DNA from 3 places in the Saccharopolyspora hordei genome. Region 3 is predicted to be linked to each of the others. Evidence: riboswitches for the same ligand, from Rfam matches in the RefSeq annotation. Region 3 holds a riboswitch; each other region holds the start of a gene.
What was found. Region 3 has a riboswitch for cobalamin ahead of metE (5-methyltetrahydropteroyltriglutamate--homocysteine S-methyltransferase). Riboswitches for the same ligand answer to the same signal wherever they lie in the genome.

Region 1: it holds a riboswitch for cobalamin, as region 3 does, so the genes downstream of both, HNR68_RS14025 (ABC transporter substrate-binding protein) here and metE (5-methyltetrahydropteroyltriglutamate--homocysteine S-methyltransferase) in region 3, are expected to answer to the same signal.
Region 2: it holds a riboswitch for cobalamin, as region 3 does, so the genes downstream of both, HNR68_RS10890 (Rossmann-like domain-containing protein) here and metE (5-methyltetrahydropteroyltriglutamate--homocysteine S-methyltransferase) in region 3, are expected to answer to the same signal.

What each region holds. Positions count from the first base shown of each region.
Region 1 is NZ_JACCFJ010000001.1:3,009,734-3,012,998, reverse strand. It holds gene HNR68_RS14035 (enolase C-terminal domain-like protein) at 1-642, shown strand, start outside; gene lexA (transcriptional repressor LexA) at 658-1,311, opposite strand; cobalamin riboswitch at 1,422-1,593, shown strand; gene HNR68_RS14025 (ABC transporter substrate-binding protein) at 1,949-3,265, shown strand, end outside.
Region 2 is NZ_JACCFJ010000001.1:2,327,618-2,330,882, forward strand. It holds gene HNR68_RS10880 (DNA polymerase III subunit beta family protein) at 1-198, opposite strand, end outside; gene HNR68_RS10885 (GNAT family N-acetyltransferase) at 274-1,074, shown strand; cobalamin riboswitch at 1,155-1,326, shown strand; gene HNR68_RS10890 (Rossmann-like domain-containing protein) at 1,516-2,358, shown strand; gene HNR68_RS10895 (pyridoxal-phosphate dependent enzyme) at 2,355-3,265, shown strand, end outside.
Region 3 is NZ_JACCFJ010000001.1:5,779,860-5,783,124, forward strand. It holds gene metE (5-methyltetrahydropteroyltriglutamate--homocysteine S-methyltransferase) at 1-1,854, opposite strand, end outside; cobalamin riboswitch at 1,976-2,192, opposite strand; gene HNR68_RS26420 (hypothetical protein) at 2,514-2,699, opposite strand; gene HNR68_RS26425 (DUF5753 domain-containing protein) at 2,940-3,265, shown strand, end outside.

The sequences.
Region 1 (3,265 bases), 2.8 Mb from region 3:
CTCGACCCCAACGGCGCGTGGCCGCTGGCCACCGCGATCGACCTCGGCCGCGCGCTGCGCGACGTCCTCGCCTACGCCGAAGACCCGTGCGGCGCCGAGGCCGGCTGCTCGGGTCGCGAGACGATGGCGGAGTTCCGCCGCGCGACGGGGCTGCGCACCGCCACCAACATGGTCGCCACGGACTGGCGGCAGCTGCACCACGCGGTGCGCGCCGACGCGGTGGACATCCCGCTGGCCGACCCGCACTTCTGGACGATGAGCGGGTCGGTGCGGGTGGCGCAGCTCTGCCACGACTGGGGCCTGACCTGGGGTTCGCACTCCAACAACCACTTCGACGTGTCGCTGGCGATGTTCACCCACGTCGCCGCGGCCGCGCCCGGCGAGATCACCGCGATCGACACGCACTGGATCTGGCAGGACGGCCAGCGCATCGCCCGGGAGCCGCTGCGCATCACCGACGGGCGCATCGAGGTGCCCGACCGCCCCGGCCTGGGCGTCGAGCTGGACCTCGACCGCGTCGAAGCGGCCCACCAGCTCCACCTGGAGCACGGCCTCGGGTCCCGCGACGACGCGGCGGCGATGCAGCACCTCGTCCCGGGCTGGACCTTCGACCCCAAGCGCCCGGCGCTGGACCGCGACTAGCGCGCCGACGGGACCTCAGACGCTGCGGAGGACCGAGACGACCACCCCGAGGACGACCGCGTCGTCACCGTCGATGACCTCGTAGGCCGGGTTGCGGGGTTCGAGCAGGACGTGACCGCCGCGGCGGCGGTAGACCTTCACCGTCGCCTCGTCGTCGATCATCGCGGCGACGATCTGCCCCGAGTGGGCCTCCTGCTGCTGGCGCACCACCACGATGTCGCCGTCGCAGATGGCCGCGTCGACCATCGAGTCACCGCGCACCCGCAGCCCGAACACGGTGCCCCGGCCGGTGAGCTCGCGGGGCAGGTCGATCACCTCGTCGAGGTGCTCGTCCGCGGTGATCGGGGTGCCGGCGGCGATGTCGCCGACCACGGGCACCGGCACCGAGTCGCCCTCGCGGACCGCCGACGGCTGGAGGAACGCGCGCACGTCGATGGGGCGGGACACCGACGGGCTGCGGCGCAGGAACCCCTTCTCCTCCAACGCGTTCAGGTGCTTCGACACCGACGAGGTCGAGCGCAGGCCCACCGCGTCGCCGATCTGCCGGGTGCTCGGCGAGTACCCGTGCCTGGTCACGAAGTCCTGGATGGCGGCCAGGATCCGCTGCTGGCGCAGCGGCAGGGACGAGGGGTCCAGGTGCTCGAAGGCGTCGAAGTCGTAGGCGGCCACCCTCCGGATGGTAGAGGTCGGCACCGCCGCCCGGCGCACTGGCCCGGCAGGGGTGCGCGTGATCTCCGTCCACCGCCCTTGACACCCGTCCCCGCCGGTGCCACCGTCGCCGCTGGAGTTCATGCGACGGTGCGCAGGAAGCCGGTGCGAATCCGGCACGGTCCCGCCACTGTGAGTGGGGAGCTGCCGCCACGTGCGCCACTGCCGCTGCCGCGGTGGGAAGGCAGGCGCGCAGCGACGATCCACGAGTCAGGAGACTGACGCCGTCGTGCCGATTCGCACGGGGTCGCGGAGCCCCGGAGGAGGTACGCGGAACATGCAGCGGCGCGCTGCTCACGATCTCGCCGTCCGGCACAGCTGGCACCACCCCACGCTGCCCACCACGTAGCACCAGCACGCCTTCCCCGCCGTGGGTCGTCCACTGCGGACGGACCGCGCCCGTGCCCGGCCGAGGCCCCAGTGCGCTCGGACCCGCTCGCCATCCGTGGAGAACTCCTGTGCCTCTCGTCCAGCCCACCCCGCCCCCGCTGCGCCCAGCCGTGCGGCGCGGCCGGGGAACGACCGTCCACCGTGTCCTGACCACGCGCGACCGCCGCGCCGCCGACCCGGACCAGGTGCGGCCCGAGGAGGGGGAGCGATGACCACCGTCACCCGGCGCACGCTGCTCAAGGGCGCCCTGGGCACGCTCACGGCCGCCTCGCTCACCGCCTGCGGTGGTGCCGCGAGCGGACCGGACGGGCGGTTGCGCGCGGCGTTCCCGATCGGCGGCGGGGAGGAGTCGCTCGACCCGCACACCAGCTCGCTGTTCGTCGACCAGGCCCGGGCGAAGGCGCTGTTCGACACGCTGGTCGGCTACGCCGACGACATGAGCGTCGTGCCGCGGCTGGCCGAGTGGTGGGAGCCGGACGCCACCGGGACGCGGTGGTCGATCCGCCTGCGCGAGGCCCGCTTCCACGACGGCCGCCCGGTCACCGCCGAGGACGTGCTCTACAGCTACCGCCGCATCGCCGACCCCGCCACGGCATCACCGGCGCGCAAGCAGTTCCTCGACGTGGACTTCGCGGCCAGCCGGGCCCGCTCGGCCACCGAGCTTGAACTCGTGCTGCGCGCCCCGAACTTCGAGTTCCCCTCGGCGTGGGGCGCCCCGGCCACCGAGATCGTCCCGGCCGGCACCACCGAGTTCACCGCCCCGGTCGGCTCCGGGCCGTTCCGGTTCGTCTCCTTCCAGCCGGGTCGGCCCGCCGTCTTCACCCGGTTCGACGGGCACTGGGCCGGGAGGCCGACGCTGGACGAGCTGGAGTTCGTGCCGATCAACGACGAGAGCGCGCGCGTCGCCGCGCTGCTGTCCGGCCAGGTGCACTACGTGCACGACATCAGCGCGCACTCCGCGGCGCTGGTGCAGGGCGACAGCCGGGCCGAGCTGCTCGCCGCGCCGCACGGCACCATGCAGGCCGTGGCGCTCAAGGTCGACCGGCCCCCGTTCCACGACCCGCGCCTGGTGCGGGCCGCGCTGTCCGGTGTGGACCGCGACGCGCTGGTCGCGGTCGCGCTGAACGGGCACGGGCAGGTCGGCAACGACCTGTTCGGCAAGGGCCTGGAGCACTACCCGCCGGACCTCCCGCAGCGCGAGCGCGACGTCGACCGCGCCCGGGCGCTGGTGCGCGAGGCCGGGGCCGAAGGGCTCGCGGTCGACCTGCTCACCAGCTCTGTCGACCCCTGCTTCGAATCGGCGGCGACGCTCATCGCCCAGCAGCTGTCCGAGATCGGGCTGCGGGTCGCCCCGCGGATCGGCCCGGCGGAGACGTACTTCTCCGACATCCGCACCCACGGCGTCGCCGCCCTCACCCGGACCGCGTCGCTGCCCGTCACGACGTTCCTGGCGGAACGGGTGCGCAGCGGTGCGGGCACTGCCAACTACACCGGCTACCGGTCGCCGGAGTTCGACGCGCTGTTC
Region 2 (3,265 bases), 3.5 Mb from region 3:
CAGCGGCACCCCGGCCGTTCGCAGCCGCCGCAGCAGGACCGCGCGCGACACCTGGGTGGGGGAGTAGTAGCGGTACCCGGTCGCCTCGTCGACGTGCGCGGGCGGCAGCACGCCGCAGTCGTCGTAGAACCGCAGCGCGCTCGGCGTCAACCCGGTCTGCCGCGCGAAGGAACCGATGCTCAGCGAGGTGTCGTCCATGGGCAGGATCCTGGACCTTCGAGCAGCTCGAAGGTCAAACGCCGCCGGCCGGGGTGCCTGGTGCACACTGGGCGGGTGCGCGCCGACCCGATCCCGCTCCCCGAGGACGTGGCGGTGGACTGCGCCGAGCGGTACGCCTGCCTGGCCGACCCGGTGCGGGTGCGGCTGCTGCACGCGGTGGCCGCCGGACCGGCCACCGTCGACGAGCTGGCCGAGCTTGTGGGCGTCAGCCAGGACACCTGCGCCCACCACGTCCGCACGCTGGCCGACAACGGGTTCGTCGAGGTGGATGCGGCCGTCGTGACCGGTACCGCTCGCCGCGCCGGGCTGCCGCACCCGGCGGAGACCGTCCTGGGGCTGCTGGCCGTTCCGGACCGTTCGGACGACGTGCCCGGTGACGTCGTGGTGCGCGCCCTGCGGGAGGAGGACTGGCCCGCGGTGCGCCGCACCTACGGTGAGGGCATCGCCACCGGCAACGCCACGTTCGAGACCGAGGTGCCGCCCCGCGAGGTCCTGGAGGCCACGTGGCTCGCGGACCACCGCTGGGTCGCCGAGGTCGACGGCGCGGTCGCCGGGTGGGCGGCCGCGACCCCGGTCTCGGCGCGCGAGTGCTACGCCGGTGTCGTCGAGACCTCGCTCTACGTCGGCGCGGACGTCCGCGGCCGGGGTGTGGGGAAGGCCCTGCTGCGCCGGCAGGTCGCGGCCGCCGACGCCGGTGGCCTGTGGACGCTGCAGACCTCGATCTTCCCGGAGAACCGGGCCAGCCTGCTGCTGCACCGCGCCGCGGGGTTCCGCGTGGTCGGCGTCCGCGAGCGCATCGGCCGGCACCACGGGGCGTGGCGGGACACCGTCCTGCTGGAGCGCCGCCGCCCCTGATCTGTCCGAAGTGGACCCCAGCGCGGGAGTGATCTGCGCCGGGATCACCTTGACACCCCGCCCGCGCGCTGGAACCGTCGATCAGGAGTCCACGCGACGGTGCGCAGGAAGCCGGTGAGAGTCCGGCACGGTCCCGCCACTGTGAACGGGGAGTCGCTCGTCACCCGCGCCACTGCCGCTCTGCGGTGGGAAGGCAGGCGAGCGGCGTCGATCCGTGAGTCAGGAGACTGACGCCGTCGTGCCGAACCGCACGGGGTCGCGGAGCCCCGGAGGAGGTCATCGACGTGCCGCAGCGCGTTCCACTGCAGCCCGGCGGCCCGACGCCGCCCAGCACTGCGCAGCGCTCCACACCCTGACGCCAGGGAACCAGGTCTGAGCCAACCAGCCCCTCGGTCGGTGCGGGTCCGCCGCGCCGACCGCTGACCCGTGTGGAGACCTCGCGTGCTTCCAGCCCCACTCCCCACGGCCCGGACCTCGCACTCGGCCCTGCGCGCAGTGGTCGAGCGGGTCCGCGCCACCGACCCGTCCCTGCCCGACGTGCGGGCCTCGGTCGTCTTCCTCACCGTCCAGGGTGCGCACCACGTCGGCCGGGGCTCCGGCTACGCCAACACCGTGCTCAGCGTGCGCATCGGCGGCGCGGTCGGCTCCTGCGCGGTGGAACCCGGCCAGGTCGATCCCGGTGCCGTGCACGACCTGGTCGGCCGCAGCGTCGCCGACCTGCTGGAGCACGAGGACCCGGCGGTCCGGGTCGCCGCGCTCGACGCCCACCTGGCCGACCGCGTCCCGCACGCCCAGCACCCGGCCGCCCGGACGGTGCGGATCCCGGCCGGGACCTCGCTGGAGAAGTCGATGGCCCGCGCCCGCGCCGTCGCCGAGCTCGTCCCGGTCGCCGACGGCGGCACCGTCGCGGTGATCGGCGTGGTGAACTCGCTGCTCGCCGCCCTGCGCGAGCGCGGCGCCCACCCCGTCCCGTGCGACCTCAAGGGCGGGCGCACCGAGTGGGGCGAGGAGGTGCTGCGCGACCACCGGGCCGCGATCGCCGGTGCCCAGGCGGTGCTGGCGTCCGGCATGGTGCTCGGCAACGGCACGTTCGACGAGATCGCCGCGCTGTGCGCCGAGCGCGGGCTGCCGCTGGTGCTGTTCGCGCAGACCGGTGCCGCCGTGCTCCGGGAGATGCTCGGCGCGCAGGTCCACGCGCTGTCCGCCGAGCCCTACCCGTTCTTCTGGCTGAGCGGGGAGAGCACGGACATCCACCACTACAGCGCGGCGGGTGAGCTGCCGTGACCGCCACCGACCTCAGCGGCGGCCCGAAGTGCCGCTCGGTGCTGGACCTCATCGGCGGCACCCCGGTGCTGCGCATCGACACCCCGCTCCCCGGCGAGCACCCCGGTTTCTGGGCGAAGCTCGAGGGTTTCACCCCCGGCGGCATGAAGGCGCGGGCCGCGCTGTCGATGGTCCAGGGCGCCCGCAGCCGCGGTGAGCTGCAGCCCGGCGGCACGATCGTGGAGTCGACCAGCGGGACGCTCGGCATCGGCCTGGCCTGCGTCGGCGCGGCGCTGGGCCACCCGGTGGTCGTCGTGGCCGACCGCGAGCTGGACGACATGACGCGGGCGATGCTGCGCGCCCACGGCGCGCGGGTCGAGCTCGTCACGGAGCCGCACCCGGTCGGCGGCTGGCAGCGGGCCCGCAAGGAGCGGGTGACCGAGCTGCTCGCGCAGATCCCCGGTGCGTACTGGCCGGACCAGTACGGCAACCCGGACAACCCGGCCGGCTACTCGTCCCTGGGCCGCGAGCTGACCCGCCAGTTCGACCACCTCGACGCGGTGGTGTGCAGCGTCGGCACCGGCGGGCACAGCGCCGGCATCGCCCCGGTGGTGCGGGAGCGCTGGCCGGACGTCAAGGTCGTGGGCGTCGACTCGGTCGGCTCCACGGTGTTCGGCCAGCCCGCCGGGCACCGGCTGATGCGCGGCCTGGGCAGCAGCATCCACCCGGGCAACGTCGCCTACAACGTCTTCGACGAGGTGCACTGGATCGGCCCGGCCGAAGCGGCGGACGCGTGCCGCCGGCTGGCCGCCGGGGCGTTCGTGACCGGCGGCTGGAGCACCGGGGCGGTCGCGCTCGTCGCCGCGTGGACCGCGGCGGAACTGGGCTCCGACGCGGTGTGCGGGGTGTTCCCGGACGGGCCGCAGCG
Region 3 (3,265 bases):
GGCCGCGCGCAGCGGCAGGAGTTCGCGCAGCGCGGGCTCGTCGACCTGGATCACCCGGATACCGGCCGCTTCGAGGTCCTGCACCTCGTCGCGGATGGCCATCGCGACCTGCGCGGCGGTGTCCGCCAGCGGCTGGTCGTCGCGGACGAACGACCAGGCCAGGATGGTGACCGGCCCGGTGAGCATGCCCTTGACCGGCTTCGCGGTGAGCTTCTGCGCGCAGGTCGCCCACTCCACCGTCATCGGTGCGGGCCGGAACACGTCGCCGTAGAGGATCGGCGGCCGCACGCACCGGGACCCGTAGGACTGCACCCAGCCGTTCGCGGTGCTGATGAACCCGTCCAGGTGCTCGGCGAAGTACTGCACCATGTCGTTGCGCTCCGGTTCGCCGTGCACCAGCACGTCGAGCCCGATCGCTTCCTGCAGCTCGACCACGCGCCGGATCTCGTCGCGCATCCGCTGGTGGTAGCTGGCCCGGTCGATGCGCCCGGCCCGGAACGCCGCGCGCGCCTTGCGGACGTCGCTGGTCTGCGGGAACGAACCGATCGTCGTGGTGGGCAGCGGCGGCAGCTTCAGGGACTTCTGCTGCGCCTCCCGCCGCTTCCGGTAGTCGCCGCGCTGCGAGTGCTCGGGTCGCAGCGAATCGAGCCGGGCGCGGACGCGGTTGTTGCGCACGCGCGCCGCCCCGGCCCGGTCGGCGATGGCGGCGCGGGCAGCGTCGAGCTCGTCGGCCACCGAGTCCCGGCCGTCCTTCAGCGCGCGCCCGAGCACGACGACCTCGCGGACCTTCTGCGCGGCGAAGGCCAGCCAGGACTTGATCTGCGGGTCGATGTCCTCGGTCTCGACGTCGTAGGGCACGTGCAGCAGCGAGCACGAGGTGCTCACGGCGACCTCTCCGGCCAGCCCCAGCAGCGTGGCCGCCGTGGTGAGCGCGCGGTCCAGGTCGGTGCGCCAGACGTTGCGCCCGTCCACGAGCCCGGCCACCAGCGTCTTGTCCCGCAGCCCCGGCACCCCGGACAGCGAATCCACAGCGGACGGCTCGGTCACCAGGTCCGCGCCGATCGCCTCCACCGGGGTGGCCGCCAGCACCCGCAGCGCCTCGCCGAAGTCGCCGAAGTACCCCGCCACCAGCAGTTCCGGCCGCGCGGACAACCCGCCCAGCTGCCGGTAGGCGTCGCCGAGCGCCTGCAGCTGCTCAGGCGTGCGGTCCGCGGCGAAGGCGGGCTCGTCGAGCTGCACCCACTCGGCCCCGGCGCGGTGCAGCTCGCGCAGCAGCTCGGCGTAGGCGTCGAGCAGTTCGGGCAGCTTGTCCAACGGGCGGAAGGGTTCCGGCGCGCCCGGCGCCGGTTTGGCCAGCAGCAGGAAGGTCAGCGGACCGACCAGCACCGGGCGCGTGGTCACCCCGGCCTCCAGCGCCTCGCGGTACTGCTCGACGGGCGTGCGGTCGGCCAGCGAGAACCGCGTGTCCGGGCCGATCTCCGGCACCAGGTAGTGGTAGTTGGTGTCGAACCACTTCGTCATCTCCAGCGGCGGCACCGCGGAAGCGCCGCGCGCCATCGCGAAGTAGGTGTCCAGCGGCCCGAGCCCCAGTTCGGCGTAGCGCGGCGGCACCGCGCCGAAGGTGACCGCGGTGTCGAGCACCTGGTCGTAGTAGGAGAACGTGTTGCCGGGCACCGAGTCCAGCCCGGCGTCGCGCAGCTGCCGCCAGGTGTCGATGCGCAACTCCCGGGCGGTTTCGCGCAGTTCCGCTTCGGTGGAGCGGTCGGCCCAGTAGCTCTCCAGCGCGCGCTTCAGCTCCCGCTTCGGCCCGATCCGGGGATATCCGAGCGCGGTCGATCCGATCTTGCCGGTCAAGTCCCTCACCTCGCGAGCTCGACATCAGGTGTGCCGAGGTCGTGCGGGCGCGGGCCAGCGGGCAGGCAGCAGCCGCTCGTCGGCCAGGTCCTCCCGCGAGACCTCGGACCGCGCCCACCGGTCGGCGGGCGCACCGGTGGCAGGTCTTCGGACTCGCGGGCGTTCTCCTGCTCGGAGGCTCCTACTGGCCGTCGCTTCCCAGGCCCTCCGGCCCAGTGCTCGATGACGGCGGTCGTTCCCGCTCACCGCTGCGGGGCAGTCCCGGATTCGCACCGGGTTCCCTCTTGCCTCGCCCACCCCCCGCAGGGGGCGGACGAACCACCAGCACGGCCAAGGCTATCGACCAGGACCCCGTTGGCAAGGCCCGTCCGACGTCCGGCCCCCGGCCACGGCCGGTGAAGTCGATCTACGCCGCGCTGAGATCCGCCCCACACCCGAACGGCCGAGATCACGTACAGCGGGGAAATCGAGAGGCCAATTGCGTTCTTCGACGGTGCCGCTGAGTTCGTCCGCCCGTTCTCACCCAGCGCCTCCAGCGCCACATCGCGCAATTCGTACCCAGCGTGGGGTGGTGGGCCGGGCGCGGGGAGGGGCGACGCCCGGCCCACCGGGGAGGTCCGGTGCCCGCGAGGTCGGGGGCAATCGGGCACCGGACCAGTTCAGGGGTCCGACCGGAGGCGGTGACGGCCGGTGGAGGCGGCTTCGCGTTGTCGCTCGGTCTCGACCTCCTCGATCAGCTGCCAGACGTTCAGCGCCCCATCACCAGCACCGCCGTGCTGCGCCCGCAGCGGGGGGATCAGCAGCATGCTCGCGATCAGCACGTTGACAAGCACCAGCGTGCTCACCTGAAGCCAGAACATCCCTGGTCACCCCTTGTTCGCTGAAGGTCGTGCTTGTGCAGGTCAGGTGTCGTGAGTGCGTAAACCGGCTCCAGCCGGTCTTTGCACTCACGACCACCGGGCGCTGATCCGCCGCCAGCAGTCCATGCAGGTGTCCTCGCGGATCCACTCCGACTCCGGCGCAAGCCGCTGCACCTGCCACGCCCCCCCGCAAAGTCGAAGATCAGAAAGATCGAGCTCGGGGACGTGCCGACCAAACGGGCCGAGCTCGACGCCTTGCTGCGGTTCTACGAGGCGTCGCAGGAGGACATCGACGAGATCAAAACCCTTGCGAAGGGCGCAAATCAGCGTGGCTGGTGGCAGGCCTGCCGCGGTGCAGTGCCGCGATGGTTCCGGCGTTACGTCGGTCTGGAATCAGCCGCAGTGGAGATCCGAACCTTCGAAACGGAGCTCATCCCAGGTCTGCTCCAAACGGAGTCCTACACAACCGCGATCATCGAGGCGCTGAACCCTGAACTCTCCGGCGAAGAACGCGACCGCCAAGTGAAGGTCCGAGCGGAGCGGCAAACGAG